Regions from separate parts of the Halomonas sp. NPDC076908 genome, predicted to be linked through region 3. Evidence: predicted binding sites of a transcription regulator. Region 3 holds the regulator's gene; each other region holds the start of a gene.
What was found. Region 3 encodes sigma-54, which starts transcription at its own class of promoters, with help from an activator protein. Its sites were predicted from a motif close to TGGCACNNNNNTTGCTNT; they were not measured.
Positions count from the first base shown of each region.

Region 1: a site for sigma-54 is predicted at 8,671-8,688, ahead of codB (cytosine permease). Genes of this name have one in related genera too.
Region 2: a site for sigma-54 is predicted at 6,831-6,848, ahead of ACQKE4_RS14895 (sugar phosphorylase). Genes of this name have one in related genera too.

Region 1 is NZ_JBNNIW010000001.1:131,496-141,388, reverse strand. Features, by position in the region: gene ACQKE4_RS00635 (PLP-dependent aminotransferase family protein) at 1-876, shown strand, start outside; gene ACQKE4_RS00630 (uracil-DNA glycosylase family protein) at 897-1,589, opposite strand; gene pcsA (phosphatidylcholine synthase) at 1,624-2,307, opposite strand; gene ACQKE4_RS00620 (DNA-3-methyladenine glycosylase I) at 2,524-3,129, opposite strand; gene ACQKE4_RS00615 (PLP-dependent aminotransferase family protein) at 3,160-4,635, opposite strand; gene ACQKE4_RS00610 (GNAT family N-acetyltransferase) at 4,728-5,177, shown strand; gene ACQKE4_RS00605 (6,7-dimethyl-8-ribityllumazine synthase) at 5,271-5,768, opposite strand; FMN riboswitch at 5,875-6,051, opposite strand; gene codA (cytosine deaminase) at 6,084-7,340, opposite strand; gene codB (cytosine permease) at 7,356-8,621, opposite strand; gene ACQKE4_RS00590 (ABC transporter ATP-binding protein) at 8,778-9,629, opposite strand; gene ntrB (nitrate ABC transporter permease) at 9,648-9,893, opposite strand, start outside.
Region 2 is NZ_JBNNIW010000027.1:21,907-31,799, forward strand. Features, by position in the region: gene ACQKE4_RS14855 (DUF945 family protein) at 1-1,160, opposite strand, end outside; gene ACQKE4_RS14860 (phosphatidylglycerophosphatase A family protein) at 1,284-1,757, opposite strand; gene thiL (thiamine-phosphate kinase) at 1,754-2,743, opposite strand; gene nusB (transcription antitermination factor NusB) at 2,780-3,274, opposite strand; gene ribH (6,7-dimethyl-8-ribityllumazine synthase) at 3,271-3,753, opposite strand; gene ribBA (bifunctional 3,4-dihydroxy-2-butanone-4-phosphate synthase/GTP cyclohydrolase II) at 3,758-4,924, opposite strand; gene ribD (bifunctional diaminohydroxyphosphoribosylaminopyrimidine deaminase/5-amino-6-(5-phosphoribosylamino)uracil reductase RibD) at 5,002-6,177, opposite strand; gene nrdR (transcriptional regulator NrdR) at 6,179-6,667, opposite strand; gene ACQKE4_RS14895 (sugar phosphorylase) at 6,881-8,647, shown strand; gene ACQKE4_RS14900 (prolipoprotein diacylglyceryl transferase family protein) at 8,783-9,598, shown strand; gene dsbG (thiol:disulfide interchange protein DsbG) at 9,667-9,893, shown strand, end outside.
Region 3 is NZ_JBNNIW010000006.1:83,820-93,712, forward strand. Features, by position in the region: gene ACQKE4_RS05245 (KpsF/GutQ family sugar-phosphate isomerase) at 1-765, shown strand, start outside; gene ACQKE4_RS05250 (KdsC family phosphatase) at 808-1,350, shown strand; gene lptC (LPS export ABC transporter periplasmic protein LptC) at 1,351-1,920, shown strand; gene lptA (lipopolysaccharide transport periplasmic protein LptA) at 1,932-2,435, shown strand; gene lptB (LPS export ABC transporter ATP-binding protein) at 2,447-3,196, shown strand; gene ACQKE4_RS05270 (RNA polymerase factor sigma-54) at 3,320-4,735, shown strand; gene hpf (ribosome hibernation-promoting factor, HPF/YfiA family) at 4,833-5,141, shown strand; gene ptsN (PTS IIA-like nitrogen regulatory protein PtsN) at 5,146-5,616, shown strand; gene rapZ (RNase adapter RapZ) at 5,703-6,635, shown strand; gene ACQKE4_RS05290 (HPr family phosphocarrier protein) at 6,681-6,950, shown strand; gene pmbA (metalloprotease PmbA) at 6,967-8,307, opposite strand; gene yjgA (ribosome biogenesis factor YjgA) at 8,431-8,952, shown strand; gene tldD (metalloprotease TldD) at 8,977-9,893, opposite strand, start outside.

The DNA.
Region 1 (9,893 bases), on a different contig from region 3:
CAGCCGGGTGATGTGGTGGCCGTGGATTCGCCAAGCTTCTACGGCACTATGCAGATCCTTAAGGCCAATGGCTTAAAAGCACTGGAGATCCCCACCGATCCGCAAACGGGAATTAGTCTTGAGGCGTTGGAGTTGGCACTAGAGCAATGGCCGATACGCGCCATACAAGTGACGCCGACATATAACAATCCGCTAGGCTATACCATGCCCGAGGCGCGCAAGCGGGCGCTTTTTCAGCTCGCTCAACGCTTCGATGTAGCCATTATCGAAGATGATATCTACGGTGACCTATCATTTACCCTTCCAAGGCCGCGCACGGTGAAATCATTTGATGACGATGGCCGCGTAATGCTGTGCAGTGGCTTTTCTAAAACGGTAGGGCCTGGCTTGCGGGTAGGCTGGCTGGCGCCGGGCCGCTATCGTGATCAGGCGTTGCATATGAAGTATGTCTCCACCGGCGCCTCGGCGACGTTGCCGCAGCTGGCAGTGGCGGAGTTCGTCGCCAAAGGGCACTACGAGCGCCATCTTCGCTTTGCCACCCGACAATATCAGCGTCAGCGAGACATTATGATTAGTTGGGTGCAACGCTACTTTCCTAAGGGCGCGGGCATCAGCTACCCAAAAGGCAGCTTTTTGCTATGGGTAGAGCTGCCCGCCGCCGTGGACTGCGTGCGCCTGAACGAACGTTTGGCCAAGCGCAACATCCACGTTGCACCGGGATCGTTGTTTTCAGCCTCGGGTAAATTCCGCCAATGTTTACGCTTGAACTATGCTTTTACATTAACCCCCTCTATCGAAGCGGCCGTGCGAACGGTGGGTGAGTTTGCTACCGTGATGGTAGAAGAGGCGCAGGAGCATGCGGTTTTGCTGGGATGAGGGTGGTGCGACCAAAGGCCTCACAAGGTGAGGTTGCCCTGGCGGACATCCAACTGTGCCAGGCGCTGCTTCAACAGTCCCGGGGAGCGGGCATACCAGGTCTGATTGAGCGGGGAGGGGTGAGGAAGCGGGTAGAGGGTAAAGGCCTGTGTCTCGCCCTGATCATCCTCTAAGGTCACCTCGATACTACTTTCAAAGCGATCTTCACGCTTCCAGAACGCCTCCAGGCGTGCACGCTCCTCTTTTGAACGGCCAATACCGAACCACAGGAAGACTTCGCGCCCCAGCGTTATCAGAGTCCGCCCCTCCCAGCGGGAGATCAGAATTTCATTCATCAGGCCGTGAAAGTGGCGCTTGACCTTCATGGGCCACGCCTTGTTGCCGACGGGCTTGTAAGGCACCGTGTTAATCCAGAAAAAGTGCTCTCCCACTGCACGCGAGGCCTCGAAGTCAGGCATTTCCTCGCCATAAAGTTGCCCATACAGCGCCTTTCTAACCAGTTGCCCACCAGCGCCGATAAAGGGTTCGCCGTAGCGCACTTCATCGCGCCCTGGGTCGCGCCCGAAAAAGCCGATGCGCAGGTTCGGGTTGCCAAGGCCGATGATTGGCTCCAGTGGATCGCGCTCGAAGCGTTGGTAGACCTCGACATCAATCCCTTCGATTTCTGCCGCCAGTGTTTTGAATTTTTCCTGTTGTCGCGGGGTCAGTGGCATTCTCCATGCTCCTTGCTGCAGCCGGTTGGCTGGTTCAATCAAACCACTCTTGCGCCGTACGCCATAGGCACATGCCAGCGAAGTAAACGGAGGCAACGCCCCATCCCCAAAGTGCCCAAGCGGCGTGCTCAGGGCTGGAAAGTATCAATGACGTAGCACACACACACCATAGCAGTGTGATCGCGATATTGAGCGGCATGAACAGGCGCACCCGAAAGGGGTGCAGGAACTTCATCTTAGTCACGGTGAGAATAGCCAGAACAACGATAGCGGCAAAGGTAATAAAGGGCGGAAAATCAAGAATATAAAAATAGGCGGCGGTGATGTTCCAGGCGGCAGGAAAGCCAACGAAGTAATTATCCTGGCTTTTCATATCGACGTTGCAGAAACAGAACATTGATGACAGCAGAATGATAAACACTGCGAGCAGCGCAAAATAGGGCGGCAGTTCAATAAAGTAGTAGATAAATAGGGCGGGAATAAAGGCCCAGGTCAGGTAATCTATGACCATATCAAGGGTTGAACCATCGAAATGGGGCAGTATGGTTTTCACTTCATACTTGCGCGCCAGAGTGCCATCAATACCATCAATCATCATCGCAGCACCCAGCCAGAGGAGGCAGGCGACGGGGTTATTGTCCACTAGTGCAAGCAGCGCCATTGTGCCAAGCAGCACTCCGCTGGCAGTGAACACGTGGACACTCCAAGCCTTGTATATTGAAGCCCGCGATTCTGTCGGCGAAAAGAGTGATTGAGCCACATTAACCCCATTGGGAACGTGGTGTCCCCTTGCTGTTCGGTTTATAGATAAGCGTGTAAAAAAACCATACCCTACTACAAGAAGGCATCCAGCGAATACGCAGGCAGGCCAACTCTCCATGGCGCGGTCATTTGCAATGGGTGCTTAGAAGTATAGTGCCTTGTCGCTTGTTTGTTACACCGGCCGCTTAAATTGCTGTCGCGCCTGTTCAACCTGCGCATGTGTTACGCAAGCTCGTGAGTGATCATTAATCAGCCCTATGGCCTGCATAAAAGCAAAAGCGGTTGTCGGTCCAACGAATTTCCAGCCGCGCTTTTTTAACGCTTTGGAAAGTGCGATGGATTCAGGTGAGGTGGTCTGAATTTGTGGCTCGGCTAGCGAAGGGGCGTCTGGCTCGTACTGCCAGAAAAAAGCAGCTAGCGAACCTTCTTGTTCAACCATTTCTATCGCCCGCTGAGCATTATTAATCACCGCTTCAATTTTACCGCGATGGCGAATAATGCCGGCATTTTGCAACAAGTGTTGTACATCACTTTCACTGAAAAGGGCGACTTGTGGGAAGTCGAAATGGTGGAAGGCAGTGCGAAAATTTTCGCGCTTGTTGAGTATGGTGCGCCAGCTAAGGCCCGATTGAAAACTTTCCAAGCAGAGTTTCTCAAACAACCGTTGATCATCCGCGACGGGAAAGCCCCACTCATTGTCATGGTAGGGCAGAAACTCCGGCGCTCCGCCACACCATAGGCAGCGGGGATGTCCATCGGGGGCGATAAAGTCGAGCATTGAACGCTCCTTAGCGTGTTGAGCGTAGCGTTATTGGCGTAAGCTTAACCATGTGGTGCTAAGCCAAGTACCTGCTTTTGTAAGCTCGCTTTCCGTTGAACCAGCATAGCCAAGTACTAAACCGGGACGCTGGTTATCAGCTAAGTAATAGCGAGAAAGGGGTGAAAGCGTAATGCCTGCTTTATTGGCGCGTTTAACGAGTATCTCTTCTTCCTCAATAGTATCGAGTTCGGCTAACAGGTGCATGCCCGCATGGCCGTCAGAAAGCCGAAGTCCTGCGGCCACTGCAGGCACTAATGCCGTGCGTAAACACGCTTGTCGCTGACGATAAGCCGCCCGCATACGGGCGATGTGACGAGTAAAATGCCCGCTGGTAATAAATTCAGCAAGCGCCGATTGCACGGGATAGTTACCTTCACGGTGCAGTCGTGCATGGGCACGTCTGAAGTCGTTGGCAAGTGTATCAGGTAGTACCAAATAGCCTAAGCGTAAGCCGGGATAGAGCACTTTACTAAAGGTACCTACATAAATAACCGATGCCTGTTCGGCAAGACCCTGTAGTGAGGGAGTCGGTGGTGTGTCGTAACGAAATTCGCTATCGTAATCGTCTTCAATGATCCAACTGCTAGCGCGAGAAGCATGCTCAAGTAACGCCAGCCGTCTGGGTACTGGCATGGTAACGCCGCTGGGATATTGGTGGGAGGGTGTCACGTAAATTAGCCTAGGTGCTGGGGCATTCTCTGGGGCAAGTGACGGGTTTAATCCTTCTTTATCTACGGGTATGGGCGTTACCACTAAGCCTGAAGCCAGAAAACAGGCCTGGGCGCCGCCGTATCCCGGCTCCTCCATCCAAACCGAATCCCCATGATCGGTGAGTAGTTGGGTAATCAGTTCAAACGCCTGCTGGGCGCCTTGGGTAATCACAATCTGTTCTGGTTGGCAGCGCACCGCTCGGGAGAGTCTTAGATAGTCACTAAGAGCCGCTTTGAGTACAGGTAGACCACCGCTGGTTTGATAATCCATCCATGACATTTCCGCGTGATAATAGTGACGCCGTAGAAGGCGCTGCCACTGCTCGCGGGGAAACAGGTCGAGCGCCGGGACGCCTGGGGCAAAGGCGCGATGGCCGTGGCTCAACGTTCCGCTTAGTGTTAATAGCTGGTTACCCCGGCTTGAGTAGCGAATAGGTAAAGGTGGTGGAAGCTCGTCTCTGGTTAACAGCGCGGGGAGGTTCGCCACATAGAGCCCTACTCCCTGGCGCGCAATCAGCAATCCTTCCGCTAGTAGACGATCCATGGCGGCCAGCACCGTATTACGGCTAATACCCAAAGCGCTTGCCAAGTAGCGGGAAGAGGGAAGCGCATCGCCCGCCATCAGTTCTCCATGTTGAATCCACTCCTTAAACGAGTGGTAAAGTTGCTGTACCAGCGTGGCGGCTTCATTCGCAGTTAGCCTTAGCGCCAGCGCCTCCGCAACCCAGTCGCTGGCAGCATCACGTCTTTTCACTGGTTCCCCCCATTTAGCGATAAGTGGCTCTTTGTCTTAGGCCACTATAGCGGCAAACTCTGTTAAATCACTACACCGATGGAGCAGTCGTTATGGTTAATATTCGTTCAGCGGCATTAAATGATTTGGAAGCACTTAGTCGCTTATTAGATGGCTATCGCCAGTTTTATAAGCAGCCGAGTGATATTCAGGCGGCGCGTGATTTTTTAGGTCAGCGTATGGGGTTGGGGGATTCGTTTATTTTGGTTAGCGAGAGTAGTGAAGGAGCGCTCACGGGGTTTGTGCAGCTGTACCCGGGTGTTTCCACGGTGGGGTTAAATGCGCGCTGGACGTTAAATGATCTCTTCGTGTTGCCGGAGTGTCGCGATAAAGGCACCGGAAGGGCATTGATGGAAGCCGCCACCCAGCTTGCGCATGACCACGGTGTGGCACGCTTGATATTAATGACGCAGGTAGAGAACGAACGCGCTCAACACCTTTATGAATCACTGGGCTGGCAGCGCAATACGGCGTTTTACGGTTATTTACTGGATATTAAATAGGGGGAAAATGATGAGTAAGAAACGGCAGCTGCTAACATCGGTGATTTGCTAAACGTGACAGGCCCAGCTTCGCTGGGCCTGAATCTTAACGGGTCAAGCGTTGCTTAGTTTGCGCGCTCTATGCAGGTTTTCGATGGTATTTAGGCATGCCTGGGCGGCTTCTCTGCCTTTGGATACAAAGTGCTGGGTGTAGAAGTCGTGATGCGTGCTGTGCTCATGGAAGTGGTGTGGCGTTAATACGACGGAGATCACCGGCACTTGGGTGTCTAACTGTACGCGCATCAAACCATCGATTACCGCATGAGCTACGAAGTCGTGGCGATAAATACCCCCATCGACCACAAAGCCTGCGCCAACAATGGCGCCATACCGGCCACTCTCTGCCAGCACTTTTGCTTGTAAGGGAATTTCGTAAGCGCCGGAAACGGTGAAAGTGTCCACTTGCTCGGCATGAAGGCCGCAGCGCTCTACTTCGGCGATGAAAGCCTTATAGGCCTTCGCAACAATATCCTGATGCCAATGACCCATAATAAACGCAATGCGTTGAGAGGTGGTGTGAGTCGAAAGCGTCAGCGGAAATGTCTGATTCATGGTCATTCTCTTGGTTAAGTTGTACCAGAATCAGGGCATGCGGAACCGTTCGTCAGGCAAACGTAAAAAGTGGCTTAAGCCACTTTTTTAAGTTGCATGTCTAAGGTGCCGTTCTCTTTCATCCGGACTATCACCGTCGGCTTCGGTTTTTCACCGAATCTGCTGACCTCAAGAAACTATAAGAAAAACAATAAGCTTGAGCGCTCGCGGGCTTAGATAACCAGCTGCATTAGCTGGCATCATCACCGCCGGTGGGGACTTTCACCCCGCCCTGAGAACTTTGCTGAATAACAGCTCGGCTATTTTACGCTTATTCTAAGCGCCTAGCCATGAAGGTGTTGTAATCTTTGCCGGCTCGCGCTGCAGGATGACCTCGCCATGGCGTACCGAAAGGAGCACTTCACCCTGGGTGCGTAGCACGCTGTAGTCATCTTCACCCTCCAGCAGATTGAAGCTGGCGGGCTTGCCTACCTCAATGCCGTAACGCGCTTCAATATTCATGGTGCGGGCGCTGTTATCGGTTATTAAGGACAACGCCTGGCTGAAATCCTGATAACCCATCATTTGGCAAATATGCAGGCCAAAATCCAGCGTTCTTAGCAGTTTCCCGTTACCCAATGAGTACCAAGGGTCGAAAATAGAGTCTTCGGCAAAGCAGACATTTATGCCCGCTGCGTTTAGCTCTTTAACACGCGTCACGCCGCGTCGTTTTGGATAAGTGTCAAAGCGGCCCTGCAGGTGAATGCTTTCAGTGGGGCAGGAGACAAAGTTGATGCCTGAGCGTTTGAGCAGTAGGAAAAGCTTGGAGCAGTAGGCGTTATCATAAGAGTGCATCGCCGTGGTGTGGCTAGCGGTGACGCGGCTACCTAAATCGTTAAACAGTGCTTCGCAGGCCAACACTTCGAGAAAGCGCGAGTTGGGGTCGTCGATCTCGTCGCAGTGTACGTCTACCAAACGGTCATACTTGATTGCCAGCTCGATGACTCGCTTCATGGAAGCCACCCCTAGCTCGCGGGTGTATTCAAAGTGGGGGATACCGCCAACGACATCAGCGCCAATTTCCAGCGCCTCTTCCATTAGCCTATCACCGCCGGGGTAAGAAAGTAGGCCATCCTGTGGGAAGGCAACCACCTGAATATCAATCTTATCCTTCAGTTCATCACGCAGCGCGCACAGGGTTTTCAAGCCAACTAAGCTGGGATCACTGGTATCGGCGTGTGTGCGCACAAACTGAACACCGTTTCCAATTAACAAATTAAGCGTTTTCAGTACCCGCTCGCGAATATCGGCTTCCGTGAGCAGTGGTTTACGCTCGCCCCAGCGCTCAATGCCTTCAAACAGCGTGCCGCTCTGGTTCCAGTGGGGTTCACCAGCGGTAAGGGCAGCATCCAGATGAATATGCGGCTCTATAAACGGTGCACAAATGAGTTTAGAGCCCGCATCAATCTGCCCTTCGCTCACAGTTTGCGGGGCATCTTGTACGGTAATCGCTGTAAAAATGCCGTTTTCAACCTCGAGTCGGTAAAGCTCTGGACGCTGGCGTAAGCGGGCGTTAATAATCTGCATGCGCATATAAACAAGGCTCACTTATGGTTTGGCGATGGACGGTTGGCTATCGCTCAGCGTAGCGTGGTTTACGCGAAGCAGCACGGCGTAGCTACCCGCTGCCACCGCGACGCCTACCAATGGCGGCAGTAAAGGGGAGAAGTACGCTGCTCCCGCGCCTAACGCATAGGCGGCTAAACCTCGGCGATTGAAGTCGGGTAATTGGGCATACTCCAATGCGGGGTAACGACCTTGATGTTTGAGCCAGAAGTCCGCCATGATGACGCCACCCATAGGCGGAATGAAAGTGCCCAGCAGTACCAGAAAAGGTATCAACAAGTTGTACATGCCGCCTACCGCCAGCACGGTGCCAATGGCTGCACCGCCTACCGTTACTAAGCGGCGTTTTTCGGTGCGCAGCAAATTGCAGCCCGCCACGGCGAAGTTATAGATAGTGTTATCTTGAGTGGTCCAAATATTTAGAAACAGCATCAGCACAGCGATGGTGACAAATCCCTGGGCGATCAGCACATCCACTATATCCGCCTGCTGATAAATCATGCTGCCTAGCGCGCCAGTCAGCACCATTAAGCCGTTACCCACGAAGAAAGCCGACATGGTCGCGATAACCGCAATTTTTGGCGTTTGCGCAAACCGGCTCCAGTTAGTCGCTTGGGTGCCACCGCTAATAAAGGTACCGATAATGACTGTAACCGCCGCCGCCACGCTCATGCTCTGTGTGGGTGTTTGCTGGCTAAGCCCTGTAAAACCACGCACATCCACTAGCCCTGTAAACAGACTAATCAATATGAATATCATCATAGCGGGGACAGCAAAACGCGAAAGCCAGTCCATGCCCTTATAGCCGATCATCGCGGTGACGCAGAAACCAAACCCAAACAGCACCATTAAGGGGATTTCCAGCCAATCCGGCATCCCAGTGGTGCGTACTAATACGAGTGCGATGGTGGCCGTGCCCCAGGCGTACCAGCCGATTTGCGTAAAGCCCAGTATGAAATCGGAAAGCTTGCTGCCTTTTTCACCGAAGCAAAAGCGTCCCATGAGTACCGAATTAAGCCCGCTTTTGCAGGCGATATACGCAAGTGTTGCTGCGTATACACCCAGCAGCAGGTTACCAATCAGTATGATCCAGAGCAGTTGACCAATAGAAAAGGCTTGGCCTAGGGTGCCGCCCGCCCACATGGTGGCAGTGAAGAAAGTAAAACCGAGCAACACCGCAGACGTAGAGAGCAGCCCCTTACGGGCGCTCAATGGCACTTCATGAAGCGGATAGTCAGAGTGGTGCATAGCAGTAAGCTCCTAGTGGACAGGGAAAATCGTTTCAACACTCAAACAACAAGCAAAAGATGAGCCAGCTAGCGAACATTTTCCACGAGAACACAAAAAAGCCGCCAAAGTGGCGGCCGATCGAGACAATGGAGCAATAGAGAGAGAACTGGTTTTCTAGGCACGCGCCTTCTTGGCAGCGTTAGTGGGTACCGCCTTTTCCCGGCGTTCGGCAAGGTTTTCCACTTTGCGCTGTTTTTCATAGAGAAAACGCAGCACTTCCTGGCGATAGTGGTTGTAGTTGGGGTTATCCGCCAGCTCAATACGATTGCGTGGGCGCGGCAGGTCGATATCCAGAATCTCACCGATGCGTGCCGAGGGCCCGTTGGTCAGCATCACGATACGGTCAGACAACAACACCGCTTCGTCTACATCGTGAGTAATCATAATCACCGTATTGCCTAGTTCGTCCTGAATGCGCATCACTTCTTCTTGAAGGTGAGCGCGGGTGAGCGCATCCAGTGCGCCAAACGGCTCATCCAGCAGCAGCACTTTGGGTTCCATTGAAATCGCCCGGGCGATACCCACTCGCTGCTTCATGCCTCCGGAAATCTCTGCGGGGCGCTTGTTTAGCGCATGAGACATGCCGACCATCTCCAGGTTTTTAAGCACCCACTCATGCCGCTCTGCTTTGCTTTTGCTACGAGCAAAGGTTTTGTTAACGGCCAGCGAGACGTTTTCATAGACTGTCAACCAGGGCAGTAGCGAGTGGTTTTGAAACACCACGCTGCGATCCGGCCCTGGGGCATTAACCTCTTTGCCATCAAGTATAACAGCGCCCGAAGTGGATTCGGTTAATCCGGCAATGATGTTTAACAGGGTCGACTTACCGCAGCCTGAGTGGCCGATAATGGAGATATATTCGCCACGTTCAACGGCTAAGTTAATATCTTTTAAAACGTTAGTGGTCGCACCTTTGGTTGCAAAGGTCATTTCGACCTGCTCGACGCTTAGGTAGTGTGTCGCCATGATCAAAACTCCCTTCGATTAACTTTGAGTGGTGCCGCGGGTAACGCGGTTGCCGATAAATGCCACGATGCGATCGAGGAAAAAGCCGACAATACCGACATATATCAGGGCGAGCACAATGTCGCTGAGCATGGAGGCGTTCCAGGCATCCCAGATAAAGAAGCCAATGCCGACACCGCCAATGAGCATTTCAGCGGCCACTATTGCCAGCCACGAAAGCCCAACGCCGATCCGCAGGCCGGAGAAAATATAAGGTGCAGCAGC
Region 2 (9,893 bases), on a different contig from region 3:
AGCCATAGCGCAGCAACAGTCGGTGCCTCGTGCCATGTGAAGTCACCATCAATGCGCTCGAACCATTTAGCACGCTCCTTTGCTTGACCCAAACTGACCACGCTGAGTTCGTCTAACCGACGGGCATCGAAGAATAGCGCGCCGTCAGCATCCAGCCGAATACCCAATAAGGGGCTTTCAATATCGACGGTCATCACATCTAAACGGGGGGAGTCACTAAGAATTTTACGCAGATCTGGCTCTAGGCGAGCAAGTAGACCTTCCGCTACAGGTAGGCTTGCATCTCCCCAGGCGGCTTCCTGGCGCAAACGACTAATCACATGACGAACCGCATCGGCGTTCAAACGGGAAAGCTCCATTTCAATGCGGCCATTAAGCAGTGGTGTGTCGGGGGCTTCAGAAGGCACCATGACATCACCAACCGTTAACTCTCCTTTCAGGCGCAGCTCGCTCTCATCTAACACCATGTAGCTATGCAGGTCTAAAGGTGAAAGTTGCATATCATAAGAGGGATAGTTCAACTGCAGCGTTTCGATATGCAGGTGATCGCGCTGGGCGAAGTGATAAGCATCATCAATATAGGTATAGCGGCTTTCAAGCACCGTTGGCCCAAGGGAAAGTTGGGCCATGCCATCGGTAAGCGTGAGTTGGTCCAATAGCGCACGCAAGCGCCAGTCACCGAATACGCCTTCTAAGCGCATACGACCACCACGGACGGCGAGCTCTCGACCATTTTGCTGAATCACGAAGGGTGCTAAGGCGAGGCGTAATTCGCTACGGCCGCTCAGGGTGTGATAGCGGCCTTGCCAGCGTGGTACAGACGGTGCGGTGACTTCACCCACGGCCTGCTGCAATACGGTATCCAGACGGGGTAGCACAGTGCCTTCCACGTCGGTACTTAAAATCCCGTGGCGAGCATTGTAGGTCAGCTCAAGGCGCCATGGGCGTCCTAATAGAGGCGATAGAATGAGCCTGCCTTGGGAGCTTAACCACCCTTGGCTGCTCTCTGTGCGGTTAACGCGCCACTCGCCGCGTGCTTCCAGGTCTTCTAATGCTTGGCGCAGGCTACGCTCAAAAAGAACGCTTGAGAGGAGCTGCGCTGCCATCCATACAACGGCGATAATCGCCAAGGTAGGGACAATCAGACGTTCCTTGCGCATGCCATCTCCTTGGAATTAACGCCTTGTAGCCAATGCACCAAAAAAATATCAGTTACGACTAATTTATACCCACAACTCACCACTTACCACTTACCACTTACCACTTACCACTTACCACACAGCCTAATGCAGCCAGAACCATAGATGCATGGTACTCCAGGCATAAACGCCGGCCATCACATCATCGATCATAATGCCAAACCCACCCGCCACCCGGCGGTCAGCCCAGCGTATTGGCCAGGGTTTAAAGACATCGAAGATGCGAAAGACAATAAACCCCCATAGCGCAGCTTCCCATGAAAAGGGCACGGCTGCCATGGTCAGCCAGTAACCGACAAATTCATCCCACACGATTCCTGAGTGGTCGTGAACCCCTAGATCGTGTGATGTTCTATCACATAGCCAAACGCCAACGATAAAGGCGACAAAACAAATACTTAAATACCACCCCAGGGGTAAATCCGCCATCATCCAATAGAAGGGTATGGCGGCTAGGGTGCCAAAAGTTCCAGGTGCCCAGGGCACCGTACCACTGCCTAAACCAAAGGCAAAAAAATGTGTTGGGCGACGCCAGACACTTTTCGGTGCACGATTCATGGCGCTTCCCCGTTAAAATGCTGCCAGCCCGCGTAGCTACCTTGCTCATCAATACCCGCGCCGCTAATGCCTAGTGCCTCTCTGCACTGCCCAATAACGGTTAAGTTTAGGCCTAACTGCGCTAGACGCTGCTGCGCTTTTGTTAGTTTTTCAGGCGCTAGTGTGATGAGCAGCTCGTAGTCATCTCCCCCCGAAAGTGCAGCCTGCTGAGCCGCTTTATGGCCCAACTGACGCTCTAACTCTTCCGCCAATGGCAGTGCCGCTAACTCTAGCACTGCGCCGACCTGGGAGGCTTCACGCAAATGGCCCAAATCCGCTAACAGGCCGTCGGAAATATCCAATGCTGCAGACGCTAACCCGCGCAGAGCGATACCAGCCGCCAAGCGCGGTTCAGGTAGTAGATATCGGCGCAGCAGTGGATGAGCTAAGTCCCGCTCACCCAGCTTCCAGAGTGCCAGTCCACCTGCCCCTCCCCCTAACGCGCCGGTGACTGCAATCAGATCCCCCGCTTGGGCACCACTACGGGTTAACGCTTCAGCTACCGGCACTTCGCCCATCACAGTAACGCCAATGGATAGTGCGCCAGAGGTGACATCACCGCCTACCAGCGTGGTGGCATGCTGCTGCCTAAGTGAGTGAAATCCGCGCGCATAGTCTGCTAGCCAAGCGTGAGTCGCCTCATCATTGGCAAACGGGCGCTGATCAAAGGTGAGTGCCATTAAGCACCAGCGTGAAGCCGCTCCCATGGCAGCCAAATCGCTCAGCGCAACAGCCAATGCACGATGACCCACTGCAAACGCTGGGGCATCATAGGGAAAGTGTACATCGACGACTGACGTATCGACGCTTACGGCTAGCTGTTGTCCCGCTTGCGGCACCAGTAGCGTGGCGTCGTCTCCACATCCTAGTGTGACGCCATTTGACGCAGTCATCGCCTCCTGCGATGACATAAAATAGCGTCGGATCAAATCAAATTCGGCAAGCACAAAGGCCCCTTAAACGCATCGCCATATCGCTCGCGTTCAGAGACGGCGAGCGCTGACCTCGGCACTTCGCAGGCGGATCGCCAGTTTATCGAGAATGCCGTTCACGTATTTATGGCCATCGGTGGCGCCAAATGACTTTGCCAGCTCAACGCCTTCGTTAATCACTACACGATAGGGTACTTCCATACGACGGGATAGCTCGTAAGCACCTAATCTGAGGATTGCTAGTTCAATTGCATCGAGATCTTCTAAGCGGCGGTCCAGCAGCGGAGAAATATCGCGATCTAGCTCTGCTTTGTAACGCACCGTGTTGTGTAAAAGCTCATGGAACAGCGCCTTATCGGCGATTTCCATCACTTTTACCCAGTTTTCATGATCTTCCAAGTCATCATCGGCGACCTGACTACGAAACTCAGCTTCAATAGTGGTGATGGATTTACCCGTCATATGCCACTGATAAAGCCCTTGCACGGTTAATTCACGTGCTGCGTGGCGACTCTGCTGGGCAGCCGAAGGTTTACGCTCGCTCATTGTGCGTCTCCCAGCGCGCGCAGCAAAGAGACCATTTCCATCGCAGCCATCGCGGCTTCAGTGCCTTTATTACCCGCTTTAGTGCCCGCACGCTCAATGGCTTGCTCAATGCTTTCAACGGTCAACACACCGTTGGCAATGGGCGTTTCAAACTCAAGCTGCAAATGGTTAATAGCCGTATTACAGCCACCTGCCACATACTCAAAATGAGGTGTACCGCCACGAATCACCGCGCCCAGCGCAATCACTGCATCAGGTTTCATCACCTTCAGCACGCGCTTAACCGCAAGCGGAAGTTCCCAGGCACCCGGCACATGCACAATGTGAATATGCTCGGCGTCGACACCATGACGGGTCAGACTGTCGATGGCACCTTCCACAAGGCTGTCCACCACATGGTGGTTAAAACGACCGACCACAATGACGTAGCGACCATCGACATCAACAAACGTACCTTCAACTTGAGAGAGCGAGTGCATCTATTTATTCCTGCTGAGAAGTTGGCTCATAGGCCGTGTCATTGGGCCCCAGACGCTCGACGACTTCTAAATCAAAGCCGGATAGCGCTGAGAATTTCCACGGCGAACTAAGTAATCGCATTTTACCGACGCCCAAATAGCGCAATATCTGCGAACCGGTGCCGATGGTTAAATAGTTACCGGCACCGTCAGAATCACTGCTGCGCGGCTGGCGCACGCGATCCAAGAAGATATCAAGCTGATCTTTTAAATCCTGATGGGGGCGTCCGTCATCAATCAGTACAAAGACACCAGGGGCGGAACCGGCAATTTCTTCAAGCGCGCGATGGGCATCCCATCGGCACTGATCACCTTTCATCAAGCCCATAACATCACGCAGCGTATCGGTAAGGTGTACACGTACCGTGGTCGGGCTTTCCGGCGTAGGCTGACCGTTCACAAGTGCCAAATGATGGGCACCTTGGATACGATCACGGAATACGTGCAGCGTCAGTTCACCATGGGAAGTCATCACCGATGACGCTTCCAGGTGATCCACGGTCTGTTCATTGACGATGCGGTAGTGAATCAAATCCGCAATAGTACCGATTTTAATATCGTGCTCTAGGGCAAACGCCTCAAGCTCAGGTCGACGCGCCATGCTGCCATCATCGTTCATGATTTCACAGATTACGCCACTCGGATCAAACCCTGCTAGTGCGGCTAGATCACAGGCTGCTTCGGTATGCCCTGCCCGACGCAACACGCCACCCGGCTCTGCCATTAGCGGAAAAATATGCCCTGGCTGCACGATATCAGACGGTTTGGCATGCGCCGCTACCGCCGCTTGTACGGTGCGCGCTCGGTCTGCGGCGGAAATCCCCGTAGTGACGCCTACCGTTGCCTCAATCGACAGAGTGAACTTGGTTCCAAAACCAGAGCCGTTATCACGTACCATAAGCGGCAGATTAAGCTGCTCACAGCGGGCCCGGGTCATGGGCATACAGATAAGGCCACGGGCAAAACGTGCCATAAAGTTGATATGCTCGGCCTGCACTTTTTCAGCGGCCATGATGATATCGCCTTCGTTTTCGCGATCCTCATCGTCCATGAGAATCACCATTTTGCCCTGGCGAATATCTTCTACCAGTTCGGCGATAGGGGCTAAGCCTCTCGATGAGGAGTGCGCCATGGAATCTCCAATAAGTGTTGTCATCATGAACGGTAGTAACAAAAGATTATCGCGTTAAGCAGAGACAATTTCGCGCGTCAGGGTACCTTGCTCTCGCTCAATGCGCTAGATGCGCTAGTCGCCTGAGGAGAGGCGATAATGCGCCAATCACTCCCCACCGCCCGCATATCATGAATGGTTAAACGCCGTTGATCGGCCATGCGAGACAGCCCAGGGAGTGCAAATAGTGGCCGTGCTTCACCGCCTAACAGAGTGGGCGCGACAAACAGTTGCAACTCATCGATCAGCTCTGCATCCAGCATGGCGCCCGCCAAGGTCGCGCCCGTTTCTACCAACAGCTCATTCACCTGTTCGTTTTCAGCTAGCCACTGCAGCATGAGGGCAAGATCAATACGCCCATCACTACCGGCAGGCAATACCAACACTTCTGCCCCCGCTTGGGTTAGCCGGGCGCGCTTTTCAGCCGAGTGGGCTGGCGTGGTGATCACCAGGGTGCGCCCTGGCTCGCTCAAACAGGCAGCCGCGAGGGGTAAGCGCAGCCGGGTATCTAAAATCACCCGCAGGGGCTGGCGACGAACGACGTCATCGGCGTTATCCAGCTTTAGTTGCTCAGCACGCAAAGTAAGCCGTGAATCGTCCATAATCATCGATTCTACACCGCTTAATATCGCGCTAGATCGCGCCCGCAGCCGTTGAACTTGGTAGCGTGCCTCTGGCCCGGTAATCCACTGTGACTCCCCAGATCCCATGGCGGTGCGGCCATCTAAACTCATTGCCATTTTTAAACGCACAAAGGGGCGCTGATCGGTCATGCGAGCAATAAACCCAGGATTTAGTCCCCGGGCATCGCTCTCTAGCAAGCCAACGGCAACCTCGATACCCCCTTCTTCCAACAGCTGTATGCCGTGGCCACTGACTTGAGGGTTAGGGTCTACCATCGCGATGACTACTCGCGATACCTTGGCTGCCACCAGCGCTAATGCGCAGGGGCCGGTGCGCCCAGTATGCGAACAAGGCTCAAGGGTAACGTAAGCCGTTGCCCCTTGGGCGAGGGCTCCCGCAGCATGTAAGGCGTGGATTTCTGCGTGAGGTTCACCGGCCCGCACATGGAAGCCTTCTCCGACAATTTGCTCATCGCGCACGATGACACAGCCTACCCGAGGGTTAGGGTCCGTGGTGTACAACCCTTTTTTGGCTAGTTGCAGCGCCCGCGCCATAAAGCGGTGGTCGGCTTGGCTAAACTCAGCACTCATATTATAGCGGCCCGCTCTTTTGAGAAGGCTCTTGAGTCGGCTCTTGAGAGAGCCGGTCTATTTCTGCTCGAAACTCGTCTAAATCTTGAAATTTACGATATACCGAGGCAAACCGAATATAAGCGACATGATCGAGGGTTTTCAGCGCATACATGACCGACTCACCGATATCGCGGGCATTGATTTCACGATCCCCTCGCGCTCGTAATGTTTGACGAATGCGTTCTACTGCCGCTTCAATGGCTTCAGCGCTGACCGGGCGTTTTTCAAGCGCGCGTAGCATGCCCGCCCGTAGCTTGGCTTCGTTGAAGGTTTCGCGTGAACCGTCGGACTTCACCACCCGCGGCATCACTAGCTCAGCAGTTTCGTATGTCGTAAAGCGCTCTTGGCAGCTTGCGCACTGGCGACGGCGTCGCACTTGGTCGCCATCGGCTACCAATCGCGAATCCGTCACTCGAGTATCGTTTGCACCACAAAATGGGCAATGCATGGCGGTCAACCTGTTGTCAGCCCGTGTCGGCAAGCCGCACGAATTAGCGTGTTATAACCTATCGTTAGTGTGTGCTATTAATGGCATTTAAAGCAGCCATAAGTGCCAAAAGCTACTATTGCTTAACATTTAAACGCGGTATCTACCTCGTATTGTAACGATTTGGCACACAAGCTGCAGCGTTTGTGGCAGATTGTTTATCAGGAGCCTCCTATGCCCCCCTTCGAACAAACGGTTCACCACTACCTTACCCACCTGTATGGGTCGCGGGCAGGCGAAGTACAACGGCGTTTAAATCAGCACCTTGAGCATTTTCTGTCACTTGCTCCATTTTCGTCCACCCCCATCACTGCTACCGACAATAATGCACCCTCATGGAGCGAAAAAGATCAGTGGGTGATCACCTATGGCGACTCGATTATTGAAGAGGGCGTGGCGCCATTAGCCGTTTTGAGTGACTTTTTACAAAGCCGCCTGGGGGATCACATCAGTGGTGTACACGTGCTGCCCTTCTTCCCGTGGAGCAGCGACGACGGTTTCTCAGTCATCCATTATCGCGAAGTTAATACTGAATTAGGTGATTGGTCACATATCCGTGAGCTTGCCGGACATTACGATTTAATGGCCGATCTGGTACTCAACCATGTCTCGCGGGAATCACTCTGGTTCGTCGATTACCTGAGCGGCAGCCTGCCCGGTCGCGACTACTTTATCGAAGCCGCTCCTGAGACCGATGTCTCTCAGGTGGTGCGCCCGCGCAGCAGCCCATTACTAGTGCCCATTTCTACCCGGCGCGGCACCCGTTACCTGTGGGCTACGTTTTCTGAAGACCAGCTTGATTTAAATTTTGAGAACCCGGATGTACTGCTGGAATTCGTAGGCATCTTGCTGTTCTACCTTGAACAAGGCACGCGGATTGTGCGTTTGGATGCAGTGGCGTTTTTATGGAAACGGCTGGGCACACCCTGTATTCACCTGCCAGAAACCCACACTGTGGTGCGGCTGCTGAGGGCGATTGTGGATCATGTGGCCCCTGGCACCCTACTGATTACCGAAACCAATGTGCCCCATCAGGAAAATATCAGCTATTTTGGCTTAAACCGGCTCCCGGAAGGCCCCCCCGACGAAGCCCATATGGTGTATCAGTTTGCCCTTCCCCCCCTGTTGCTGCACACCCTCACCCGAGGTGAAGCCAGTACTCTGCAAAGCTGGCTTTCCAGCCTGCCTGTGTTGCCTGAGCACTGCACCTATCTAAACTTCACCGCCAGTCACGACGGCATTGGCGTACGCCCGCTGGAAGGCTTACTGCCTGATCACGAAAGAGATGCGTTGCTGGAGCTAATGCACAAGTTCGGCGGCTTCGTTAGTATGCGCAGCAACCCTGACGGTAGCGACACACCCTACGAAATCAATATCACTTGGTTCGAAGCCATGCGCGGTACCCGTCGTGGGCCAGACCCGTGGCAGATCGCCCGCTTTCTATGTAGCCAGGCGATTATGCTCAGCTTGCAAGGTATTCCTGCGCTCTACATCCATACGCTAACGGGCACGCTTAACGATGTGGAAGGCGTTGAGCGCAGCGGACGCCTGCGCTCAATTAACCGTCGGCGCTGGCAGCGTAGTGAGTTAGATTTACTGCTAGACAGCCCCTCTACTCCCACCCACGATGTTTTTCACGCGCTAAATCGGCTGCTGGAGCAGCGCCGTCAAGAACCCTGCTTTCACCCCACCGCCGCTCAACGGGTGCTGGACTCTGCGCCGGAACTGCTGGCGGTGGAGCGTGGCCCGCTGCACGATGGACGCCGCCTGTTAGCTCTCTACAACGTCACCGACCTGCCGCTTCCGTTAGAGAACGCCGGAGAGGCCGTTACCCAAGCGCTGGAAAAACATGCCTGGCAAGCGCTTGACCCCAGCAACCCCTGGGTAGCGGAAGGAGCACTGCCCCCTTATGCAATACGCTGGCTGGTGACCCCCAGCTAACGCAGGCAGCATGTCTGGCTCTATTAAGCACAACACGCTGCGGCATAACGCCCCAGTGGCGTCACATATAATCCCCAAATAATGTTGTATTGAGATACTCTCACTACATCACTATTTCCGGGATTATGTTTGCTTATGCTGCAACAGAGTATCGCCCTTGGACCGATGGGCTTTAGTATCCACCAGCTATTGATTGGCTTGGCTTTTCTATTGGCACTGCTGGCCGGTGCATTGCTGGGTCGTCGCCACCGAGTTCCCGTGAGCGATACGCTATTCACGCTGTTATTTTTCGCCTTGATAGGGGCGCGCCTGATCTTCGTGGTGCGTTACTGGGGTGAATATGATGGTCTGCTCGACCGCCTGGACATTCGGGATGGCGGTTTTGATGTTGTCGGCGGTATTGTTATCGGTCTTGCCTATGCCGGTTGGGCGCTATGGCGTTCACCCCGCCAGCGCATGCCCCTCAGCGGCGCGCTACTGGTGGGCGGCCTGACGTGGGGGTTAAGCGCGGGTAGCGCACTGCTGATGGATCATCAGTCACGCCCACTGCCCGATGTGGCACTGATCACTCGAGAAGGCGAGCACATCAACTTACCGCAAATGTCGCAAACCAGCCAGCAGCCCATGGTGGTCAACCTTTGGGCCACCTGGTGCCCGCCCTGTATTCGCGAGATGCCGGTCTTTGAGGAAGCACAACAGCGTGAAACTGGGATTACCTTTGTGTTCGTCAATCAAGGTGAAACGCCAGCACACATTGAAGCCTTTATGGACGAACACGGGTTCGCGCTAGACAATGTGTGGCTAGACCCTCGCAATGCAGTTGGCCAGGCGACCGGTGCCCACGCCATGCCAACTACGCTCTATTACGATGCCAATGGCCAATTGGTCAATACGCACTTTGGTGAGCTTTCCAGCGCCACGTTGCAACGTGGTTTGGAGCGCTTGCGCTAGGCGGTTCTTTTACTGAGTCACTCCTGTATTTATTTCGATGTCGTTTATTACTTAATCAGGACGCTGTTATGCACTTAAATCGTCAACCTATCGTAACCGGAATATTCCTTCTCGCAGGCCTTTGGGGCACGTCTATTAGCTATGCCGATGACCTACCCGCCCCCGTTCAAGCACTAGCTGACCAGGGTTTGGAAATTCATGGCCAGTTTGATGCCCCCGGCGGATTACGCGGCTATGGTGCCAGCGTACAGGGCCAAGACATGGCGATTTACCTTACGCCTGATGGTGAACATGC
Region 3 (9,893 bases):
ACGCCGGCTTTTTTTGTCCACCCAGGAGAAGCAAGCCACGGCGATCTCGGCATGATTACCCGCACAGATGTCGTGCTTGCCCTTTCAAACTCTGGCGAAACGGCGGAAGTTACCGCGCTTTTACCGCTCTTAAAGCGCTTGGGTATCCCACTGGTCAGCATGACGGGGCGCCCCAACTCCACGCTGGCTAAACATGCCAATGCCCACTTAAACAGCGGCGTTGAGCGCGAAGCTTGCCCTTTGGATCTTGCGCCGACTAGCTCCACTACCGCAGCCCTTGCATTAGGCGACGCGCTGGCAGTGGCGCTCCTGGAAGCGCGGGGCTTTACTGCTGAGGACTTTGCGCTCTCCCACCCTGGTGGCAGTCTAGGTAAGCGGCTGCTGCTTCGGGTAAGGGATCTAATGCACGATGGCGCCCGGCTACCGCAAATAGCGCTAGGCAGCCCGCTGCGCGATGCTTTGTTAGAAATCACTCGCCAAGGCCTGGGCTTCACCTGCGTTGTGGATAGTGACGGCCGCTTAGCGGGGGTCTACACCGATGGCGACCTGCGGCGCACCTTAGATCATTTTCACAACCTGCGTGATGTTCTCGTCGACGATGTCATGACGCGCCCTGGCAAACGCATTGGTCCCGACATCCTAGCGGCAGAAGCAGTACGCATTATGGAAGAGAGCCGCATTACAGCATTAGCAGTGGTGGATGAACAACAGCGACCTATTGGCGCTCTACATATGCACGACCTACTCGCCAGCGGCGTTATTTAACCCACAACCACACGTTTTAGTGACTTGCTTAACGGAGACTATATGAGCCTACCTGCATCCCTACTTGATCGGCTCCGCCGCGTACGCTTATTGGCGGTGGATGTTGATGGCGTACTGACGGATGGTCGACTTTACTTTCAAGCTGACGGTATCGAAATCAAAGCTTTCCATACCCAGGATGGACATGGCCTAAAACTGCTAAAACGGGTGGGAATTCATGTTGCCCTGATTACAGGCCGTGATTCGCCAATGGTAAGCCAACGCGCTGCAGCACTCGGCATCGACCACGTCTATCAAGGCTGTGAAAATAAGCTCACCACGTTGCGTATCCTTTGCCAGCGTCTGGATTTAGAACTGGAGCAAGTGGCCTATTGCGGTGATGACCTCCCTGACCTCTCCGCCATCAAGCGTTGCGGTATTGGCATTACCGTTCCTAACGCGCCGGACTATATGCACACCCATGCCGACTGGATCACCGAGCGGCTAGGGGGACACGGCGCCGTGCGCGAAATCTGTGACACGCTGCTTGATGCTCAAGGCCATTGGGGGGCGGTGTTAGATACCTATTTGCATGGTCGCACATAAATGCTTAAACGAATTAAGACTCGCGTATGGCTAACGGGGCTTGTTATCGCCTTAGGAGCACTGCTGGTTTGGCTTGAACCGGGCGGGCCTCAACGAGTAGCTATCGACCCTGATGCACAGGCACAAGAACCTGGCCATGTGCTCGAAAATGCAGAAATTACCCTTTTCGGGGAAAATGGCAATACCTTACAGTCACTGCAAACACCGCACCTTATCCATACTCCCCAAAGCGGTGAAACTTGGTCAGAAGAGCCTAGAGCAATTTTGTATGACAGCGAAAATCGCCAATGGCTAGCCAACGCCGATGTCGGCACACTCAACGCCAACACTCATGCCCTTGTGCTATCCGGCTCAGCTCGACTGATTGCCCCTGACGAAGGCTGGCAACTTGATACAGAGTTATTGCACTATGATGGGCTAAATCAGCATGCTTGGAGTGAAACACCCGTTTTGCTGCAGCAGCCCCCACAGCAGATGAGCGCTTCACGTATGGATGCATGGCTTAACGATAGCCAGGTCCGCTTAACTGACAATGTGCGCGGCACGCACCCCCCTGCCACACAACGTTAACAGGAGTCGCCATGAAAACACTTATCTGCACCGCTCTTATTGCGCTCGCGGTACCGCTATCTGCGGGGGCCCAGTCCAGCCCTACCCAGCAGCAGGCACCGGTGGAAGTAGAAGCCGATCGCTTAGACCTGGATCAACGTGCTGGTACTGCCGTTTACACCGGCGATGTCGATATTCGACAAGGTGAAATGCAGCTACGAGGTGATCGTGTGGAAATCCAACGCAACGACGCAGGTGAGCTCTCACTTGCCACATCTACCGGCGAACGTGCCTACCTGCGCCATCAAACTGAAGGACAGGAAGGCCCTACTGAAGGCTGGGCCCGGCGCATCATTTACCATGTTGCAGAGCGCCGCGTAGAGTTAATTGATCAAGCTGAATTGACCCAAGAGGATGATCGATTTACCGGTGGACGGTTGGAGTACTTTATTGACCGTGAAGTGATTCAAGCACGCTCAGACGTTGACGGCAGCGAGCCGCAGCGCATCCGAATGACCCTTCAGCCAGCACAATAGGGAGTCAGCTTGTGGCAACTGCTGAAACTGCGCCGATAAAAACCCTCTATGCCCAACACTTAGCTAAAAGCTATAAGCGTCGTCAGGTGGTTAAAGATATCAATCTGGAGATATCTCAAGGTAGCGTCGTCGGTTTACTGGGGCCCAACGGCGCAGGCAAAACCACCTCGTTTTATATGATTGTCGGCTTGGTAAAAGCGGATGCGGGCAAGGTCGGCATTGATGATCTGGATTTGACCCGGGCACCCATGCATGAGCGGGCAATGGCAGGTATTGGCTACCTTCCCCAAGAAGCGTCAATTTTTCGCAAACTATCGGTTAGCGATAATATTATGGCGATTCTGGAGACCCGCAAAGAGCTTGACAGTGCAGGGCGCGAAGCGCGCTTGGAAGCTTTGCTAGAAGACTTTCATATCACCCATATTCGCAACAATTTAGGCATGAGCCTATCTGGCGGCGAGCGGCGACGTGTCGAAATTGCCCGTTCACTAGCCACGGAGCCTGCCTTTATTTTGCTTGACGAACCTTTTGCTGGGGTTGACCCCATCTCAGTTGGCGATATTAAAACCATTATTCGTGCGCTAAAGCAGCGACATATCGGCGTGCTGATCACTGATCACAACGTACGTGAAACCCTCGATATTTGCGATATCGCCTATATCGTAGGCGACGGCCAGATCATTGCCAGTGGCTCTCCCGAGTCAATTCTCACCAACCAGAAGGTGCGAGACGTTTATTTGGGTGCTGATTTTCGCCTCTAAGCTGTTTTTCACCTCTAATCAGTGCTCTACGATAATTTTTATACCAATGGCATGCTTATTGCACTTGCACACAGCCACCACTCGCACTAGGGTGAACCTTTCCGATTAACGAGTGGTTCTCAGATGGTCATGAAAGCTTCTCTTCAGTTGCGTATCGGCACACAGCTGACCATGACGCCTCAGTTGCAGCAGGCGATTGCCTTATTGCAACTATCAACGCTCGACCTTCGTCAAGAAATTCAGCAGGCGCTAGACGCGAACCCTATGCTGGAGCAAGAAGATGAGTTCAGCGAACAAGCTGTCAGCGAGCCTAAAGAGGAAGAGTGGTCAGAGAGTATCCCTACCGAACTTTCGGTAGACAGCGATTGGTCGGATACTTACCAAGACATGGGCAGCATGAGCGGTAGCAGCGGCGAGGGCCCTGACTTTGAGCGCCAGGCCGCAGGGCAAAGTCTCCACGGCCACCTGCTGTGGCAACTCGCCATGACCGATTTTAGTCCCCGTGAGCATTTAGTTGCGGAAAGCCTGATCGATGCGCTAGACGCCAATGGTTATTTAACCCAACCGCTTAACGACATTCGTGAAGGACTGCGCGCCCAAGGTATCGATGGCCTCAGCCAGCGCGAAATCGAGACCATACTGCTTAAACTGCAGCAGTTTGAACCTACCGGCATCTTTGCCCGCGACCTGCGCGAATGCTTAATGTTGCAGTTGGCTGCACTGCCCGATGACACACCGCTACTCGTCCCTGCCCGCCGCCTTGTCCGCCAATTTCTTGAAGCACTTGGTAAGGACGATATGCGCTTATTAAAGCGCCGCCTGGGGCTAAATGATGAGCAGCTGGGCGATGTCATCCTATTGATCCGCAGTCTCGACCCACGCCCAGGAAGCGCTTATGGCGTCACTGACGATAGCTACATCACTCCCGACTTAGTGGTGCGTCACGACAACGAAGGCTGGCATCTGGAGCTCAACCCAGAAGCCTTGCCACGACTGCGTATTCAGCCTGACTATGCAAGCTTGATTAAGCGCGCAGATAAAAGTCAGGACAATCAGTTCTTAAAAGAGCATTTACAAGAAGCGCGCTGGTTAATTAAGAGTCTTTCCAGTCGTAACGATACGCTGCTACGCGTGGGCCGCGAGATTATCACCCGCCAAATTGGCTTTTTAGAACACGGCGAAGAGGCTATGAAGCCGCTGATATTGGCAGATATTGCGGAAGCGGTAGAAATGCACGAATCGACCATATCTAGGGTGACTACCCAGAAATACATCCATACGCCCCGCGGCGTGTTCGAACTCAAATACTTTTTCTCCAGCCAAGTGAGCGGTCAAGATGGCGATAGCCACTCCAGCACCGCCATTCGAGCACGACTAAAAAAGCTGATAAACGAAGAGCCGCCTGGCAAACCCCTCTCTGATAGCCGTTTAGTGACGCTTTTAGACGAGGGTGGCATTCAGGTTGCACGCCGAACGGTAGCCAAATATCGCGAAGCCATGGGCATCCCCTCCTCTAGCGAACGCCGTCGTTTACGCTAAGGCTGTATCAATAGTAAGTAAACTCTCTACAAGGGCTTTGCAACGCGGCAAAAAGGGTTACAATCGAAGTACAGTCCGATGGATAAGGAGTACGTCAATGCAAGTTAATATCACTGGTCATCACGTAGATCTGACTGACGCCTTGCGTGACTATGTCAATGAAAAACTTGAACGTGTCGAGCGTCATTACGACAATATAACCACGGTGCAAGTCACCTTATCTGTAGAAAAAGAGCGACAGCAAGCCGCTTGTACACTGCACGCAGCAGGTGCAGATCTACATGCAGAAGCTCTCGACAGTGATATGTATGCCGCGATTGATGCTTTAGCGGATAAAATTGATCGTCAACTCGTTAAACACAAGGAAAAAGCACAAGCTCGCGCCCAAGGCGCAGGTGTGCGTTAATTCAATGACGTTGGAAACCATACTCCCCCCGGAACGCGTTCTATACGATGTGCCCGGGGGCAGCAAAAAAAGGGTGCTGGAGTTTTTCAGCACCTTTATTGCCCAAAACACGCCCAGCCTAGATAGCCAAGAAGTGTTTAGCCGATTAATCGGTAGAGAACGCTTAGGCAGTACAGGTATAGGTAACGGTGTGGCTATCCCTCATGCGCGTAGCCCTCACTGCTCAACGCCAATCGCTGGTTTCTTGAAGCTGTCGGAGCCAATCGATTTTGATGCTATCGACGGAGATCCAGTTGATTTAGTGTTTGTGTTGCTCGTACCAGAAGAGGCAGATGACACGCACCTGTCCTTGTTAGGTCAAGTGGCCACTATCATGAATGACGCGGATACCCGCCAGCAACTGCGCAAAGCAGGCAGCCAGCGCGAGTTACTCGATCTTATTACCGCTAAAATTCGTGAACAGTCAGCCCCCTAACAATGGTCTCAGGCACTCTGCTTATCTAACTCTGCTTGTCTAGTAGCTACCATCAACTCAGCCTGCTCAAAGCAAAGAGAGTCTAAATGCAACTGGTGATCATTAGCGGCCGCTCGGGGTCTGGTAAATCCATCGCCTTACAAGCGCTGGAAGACCTTGGCTACTACGCCATTGATAACCTTCCCGCCATGCTGCTGGGTTCATTGGTGGATGAATTACGCGACCAAGGCGAACGCACGCATTTGGCGGTCAGCATTGATGCCCGCAACTTGCCTGGCGCACTAGAGCGCCTTCCCGCCCAATTGAACGAGCTACGCCAGCGTCAAATAGATTTTCAAGTCATTTATTTGACCACTGATGCTCGCATTCTTCTTGAACGCTACTCAGCGACGCGGCGCAGGCATCCGTTGACCCGCGATAGCGAGATGACGCTGGAAGAGGCAATTAATAAAGAAGAGGAAACGCTACACGACATTCGCGATTTGGCCGACCTGCTGATCGACACCTCACGATTGTCGGTACACGATTTACGTCGCCGCATTACCGATCAGGTCGCGCATCAGCGGCGCGATCAGCTTACCCTAACATTTGAATCATTTGGTTATAAGCGCGGCGTCCCCATGGATGCAGATTTGGTCTTCGATGTGCGCTGCCTGCCGAACCCTTATTGGGATCCAACGCTGCGTCAATTTACCGGCCGCGACGCTAACATTGTGGCTTTTTTAAGCAGTTATCCCATTGTCGATGATATGAGCAATGATATTCAGGCTTGGCTTGAGCGTTGGCTACCCGCCTACCAGAATAGCCAACGCAGCTATATGACCATAGCTATTGGGTGCACTGGCGGACAGCATCGCTCGGTGTATATGGTCGAACAGTTAGCGAAAAGGCTGGCACCCCGAATGGGCGAGGTGCAACTGCGTCATCGCGAGTTAGGCTTGCAGTACACGCTGAGCGATCAGTCAGCGCTCCCGTTAACCAATCTCCCCCACATCGACAAACGGCAAGAGACTTCTTAAGCGTTTCTACCCATTAATGACACCACTCGGCGAAAAGGAACCAGGGTGCCAGAAAGAATACTCACACTTACCAATCAGCGCGGACTACATGCCCGCGCGGCCACCAAACTGGTCAAATGCGGTCAACAATTCACGGCTAAAATACGTGTTTATAAACAGCAACAGGTCGCTGACGCCGCCAATATCATGTCGCTACTAATGCTCGCCGCCCCCTGCGGCACTGAGCTGAGAGTCAACGCTGAAGGCGACGATGCAGAACAAGCGCTTGAAGCAATTCAAGCGCTGTTCGAAGCGCGATTTGAAGAAGATCAGTAGGCTACGCTTTTACTTATTAGTCACCAGCAACGGTCATCGCATCAACTAACCAACTACCCGTGTGAACACTTCCGCGGGTATCAGTGTCATCGCCTATCCCCACCAATCCTGAAAACATTCGCTCGAGATTGCTAGCGATAGTGAACTCTTCAATCGGGTACTGAACCTTACCGTTTTCCACCCAAAAGCCGGCTGCTCCACGTGAGTAATCACCGGTAACACCGTTGACCCCCTGCCCCATTAACTCCGTTACCCAAATACCTCGCCCCATCTCTTTCAGTAAGTGATCACGGGGCTGTAATGGCGCCGTCAGGCGAACATTGCGGGCTCCACCGGCATTCCCCGTGGTTTGCATATTTAATCGCCGCGCGCTGTAAGAAGACAGCATGTAGCTTGCAATACGGCCTTGATTGATAAAACGGTTATTGCGGGTTTGCACGCCTTCGCCATCAAACGGCGTACTCGCCATAGCGCCGATTTCCATCGGGCGCTCCTCTAAGCTAAACCAATCAGGAAATAGCGGCGTTCCCAATCGATCGCAGAGAAACGACGCCTGCCGATATAACGCCCCACCGGCTAGACCGCCAAGTAAATGCCCTATCAAGCCACCGGCTAACGAGGGGTCAAACAGCACTGGAAACGTACCCGTAGGGGGACGCTTGGCCCCAAGCCGACGCAGGGTGCGTGCAGCCGCCTCTTGACCCACCTCGGCAGGATCACGCAAGCTGCGGGGATCTCGCCCAGAAGTATAGTCATAGTCGCGCTGCATGCCGCCCGCATCCTGAGCAATCAGCATGCAGGAGAGAGAATGACTGCTACCTTTTTGAGTGCCCAAAAAACCATGGCTATTGGCATAGACACGAACCCCTTCACCGCTGGAGAGCGAAGCGCCATCGGACTGAGTAATCCCTTCAACCTCACGCCCAGCCTGTTCGCAGGCAAGCGCTAGCTCAATCGCCTCATCGGTTGTTAACGCCCAGGGGTAGTGCACTTTTAGGTCGGGCAGTTCGGTGGCCATTAGCGAAGCATCCGCCAGCCCAGCAGCCGGGTCTTCCCCGGTGTATCGGGCGATAGCAAACGCTTTCTCAACGGCCGCCTGAATGGAGGCACTGCTAGCATCGGTAGATGATGCACTGCCCTTACGCTGACCTACATATAATGTTACGGCAATGCCTTGATCACGCGACAATTCAACCGTCTCTACTTCACCTAAGCGCACGCTGACCCCAACGCCCTGGTCAACGCTTGCACCTACTTCAGCCGCATCCGCGCCTAAGCGTTTTGCCAACGCTAACGCCTCTTCAGCCCGCGCGGTCAATAATGACTGCTGCGCCGCTGCATCAAATTCCTGTGCCATATAACCTCCTTTATCAACCGAATGTCTCTCAACCAACGTCTTTCAAGAGAATGTCTTCGGCTAATCAATGTTGTACTCGCAGCTGGTATAATGCTGCAACGAATCTAGTCAGTGAGTCACATTATGCGAAAGCAACGTCCCGATCCTGTTGAAACAGAAGACCAGGAAGAACGCCCTAGCAAGTCGCAACTCAAACGCGAAATGCATGCCTTACAGGCACTTGGGGAAACTTTAATTGCTATGCGGCCAGCCGAGCGCGCCCGCTTTCCTCTCTCGGACGATATGCTGCGTGCTATCGAGGAAACATCGCGCATACGCTCCCATGAAGGCCGCCGTCGGCACATGCAGTACGTCGGCAAATTAATTCGTAAAGAAGACCTCACGGCCATTCAAGGCGTCTTCGACTCTATTGATCAAGAACAGGAGCAACGCGACCACGCTTTTCACCGCCTCGAAAAATGGCGGGAACGCTTAATTGATGAGGGCGATGATGCTGTTGATCTTTTCATGGCAGAGTACCCCGATGCCGACCGCCAAACGCTACGACAACTAATTCGCAACGCTCAGCGTGAGCGCGAACAGGGCAAACCGCCTACCAGCTCACGCAAGCTGTTCAAACACCTGCGCGAGACCTTAGCCCTTTAAAAAAAGCCCCTTTAAAAAAGCGCTTTAAGACTGCGTACCACCGACGGTCAGCTCATCCAATTTCAAGGTGGGCTGACCAACACCGACCGGTACGCCCTGCCCCTCTTTCCCACACACGCCAATCCCTGTATCAAGTGCCATGTCGTGACCAATCATTGAGACGCGTTGCATCGCTTCTGGCCCGTTACCAATCAGCGTGGCTCCTTTTACGGGTGCCGTCACCTTGCCGTCTTCAATCAGGTAGGCTTCGCTAGCGGAGAATACGAACTTCCCAGAGGTAATATCGACTTGGCCGCCGCCAAAGCTCACCGCATAAATGCCACGCTTAACGCTTTTAATAATGTCGCTGGGCTCATCCTGGCCCGCCAGCATGACGGTATTGGTCATACGTGGCATCGGTAAATGCGCAAAGGACTCGCGGCGAGCGTTACCCGTTGGCGCCATGCCCATCAAGCGGGCGTTGAGCTTGTCCTGCATATAGCCGGTCAAAATACCGTCTTCGATAAGCGGTGTATATTGACCCGGCGTACCTTCATCATCGACGCTCATCGAACCACGAGAATCTGATATTGTTGCGTCATCTACAATAGTGACGCCTTTAGCGGCGACGCGTTTACCCATCTGACCAGCAAAAGCAGAACTACCTTTGCGGTTAAAATCACCTTCCAAGCCATGACCAACTGCCTCATGGAGCAAAATACCCGGCCACCCGGACGCCAACACTACAGGCATTTGTCCGGCAGGCGCATCAATAGCTTCCAGATTGACAAGGGCTTGGCGAACAGCCTCTTTAGCGTAGTGCTCCGCTACCTGATCATCACGCAGCTTAGCCATTGAATAGCGGCCACCACCACCGGCACTGCCACGTTCACGGCGGCCATTTTTGACCGCAATAACGCTGACATTAAAGCGCACTAGCGGACGAATATCCGCCGCCAATG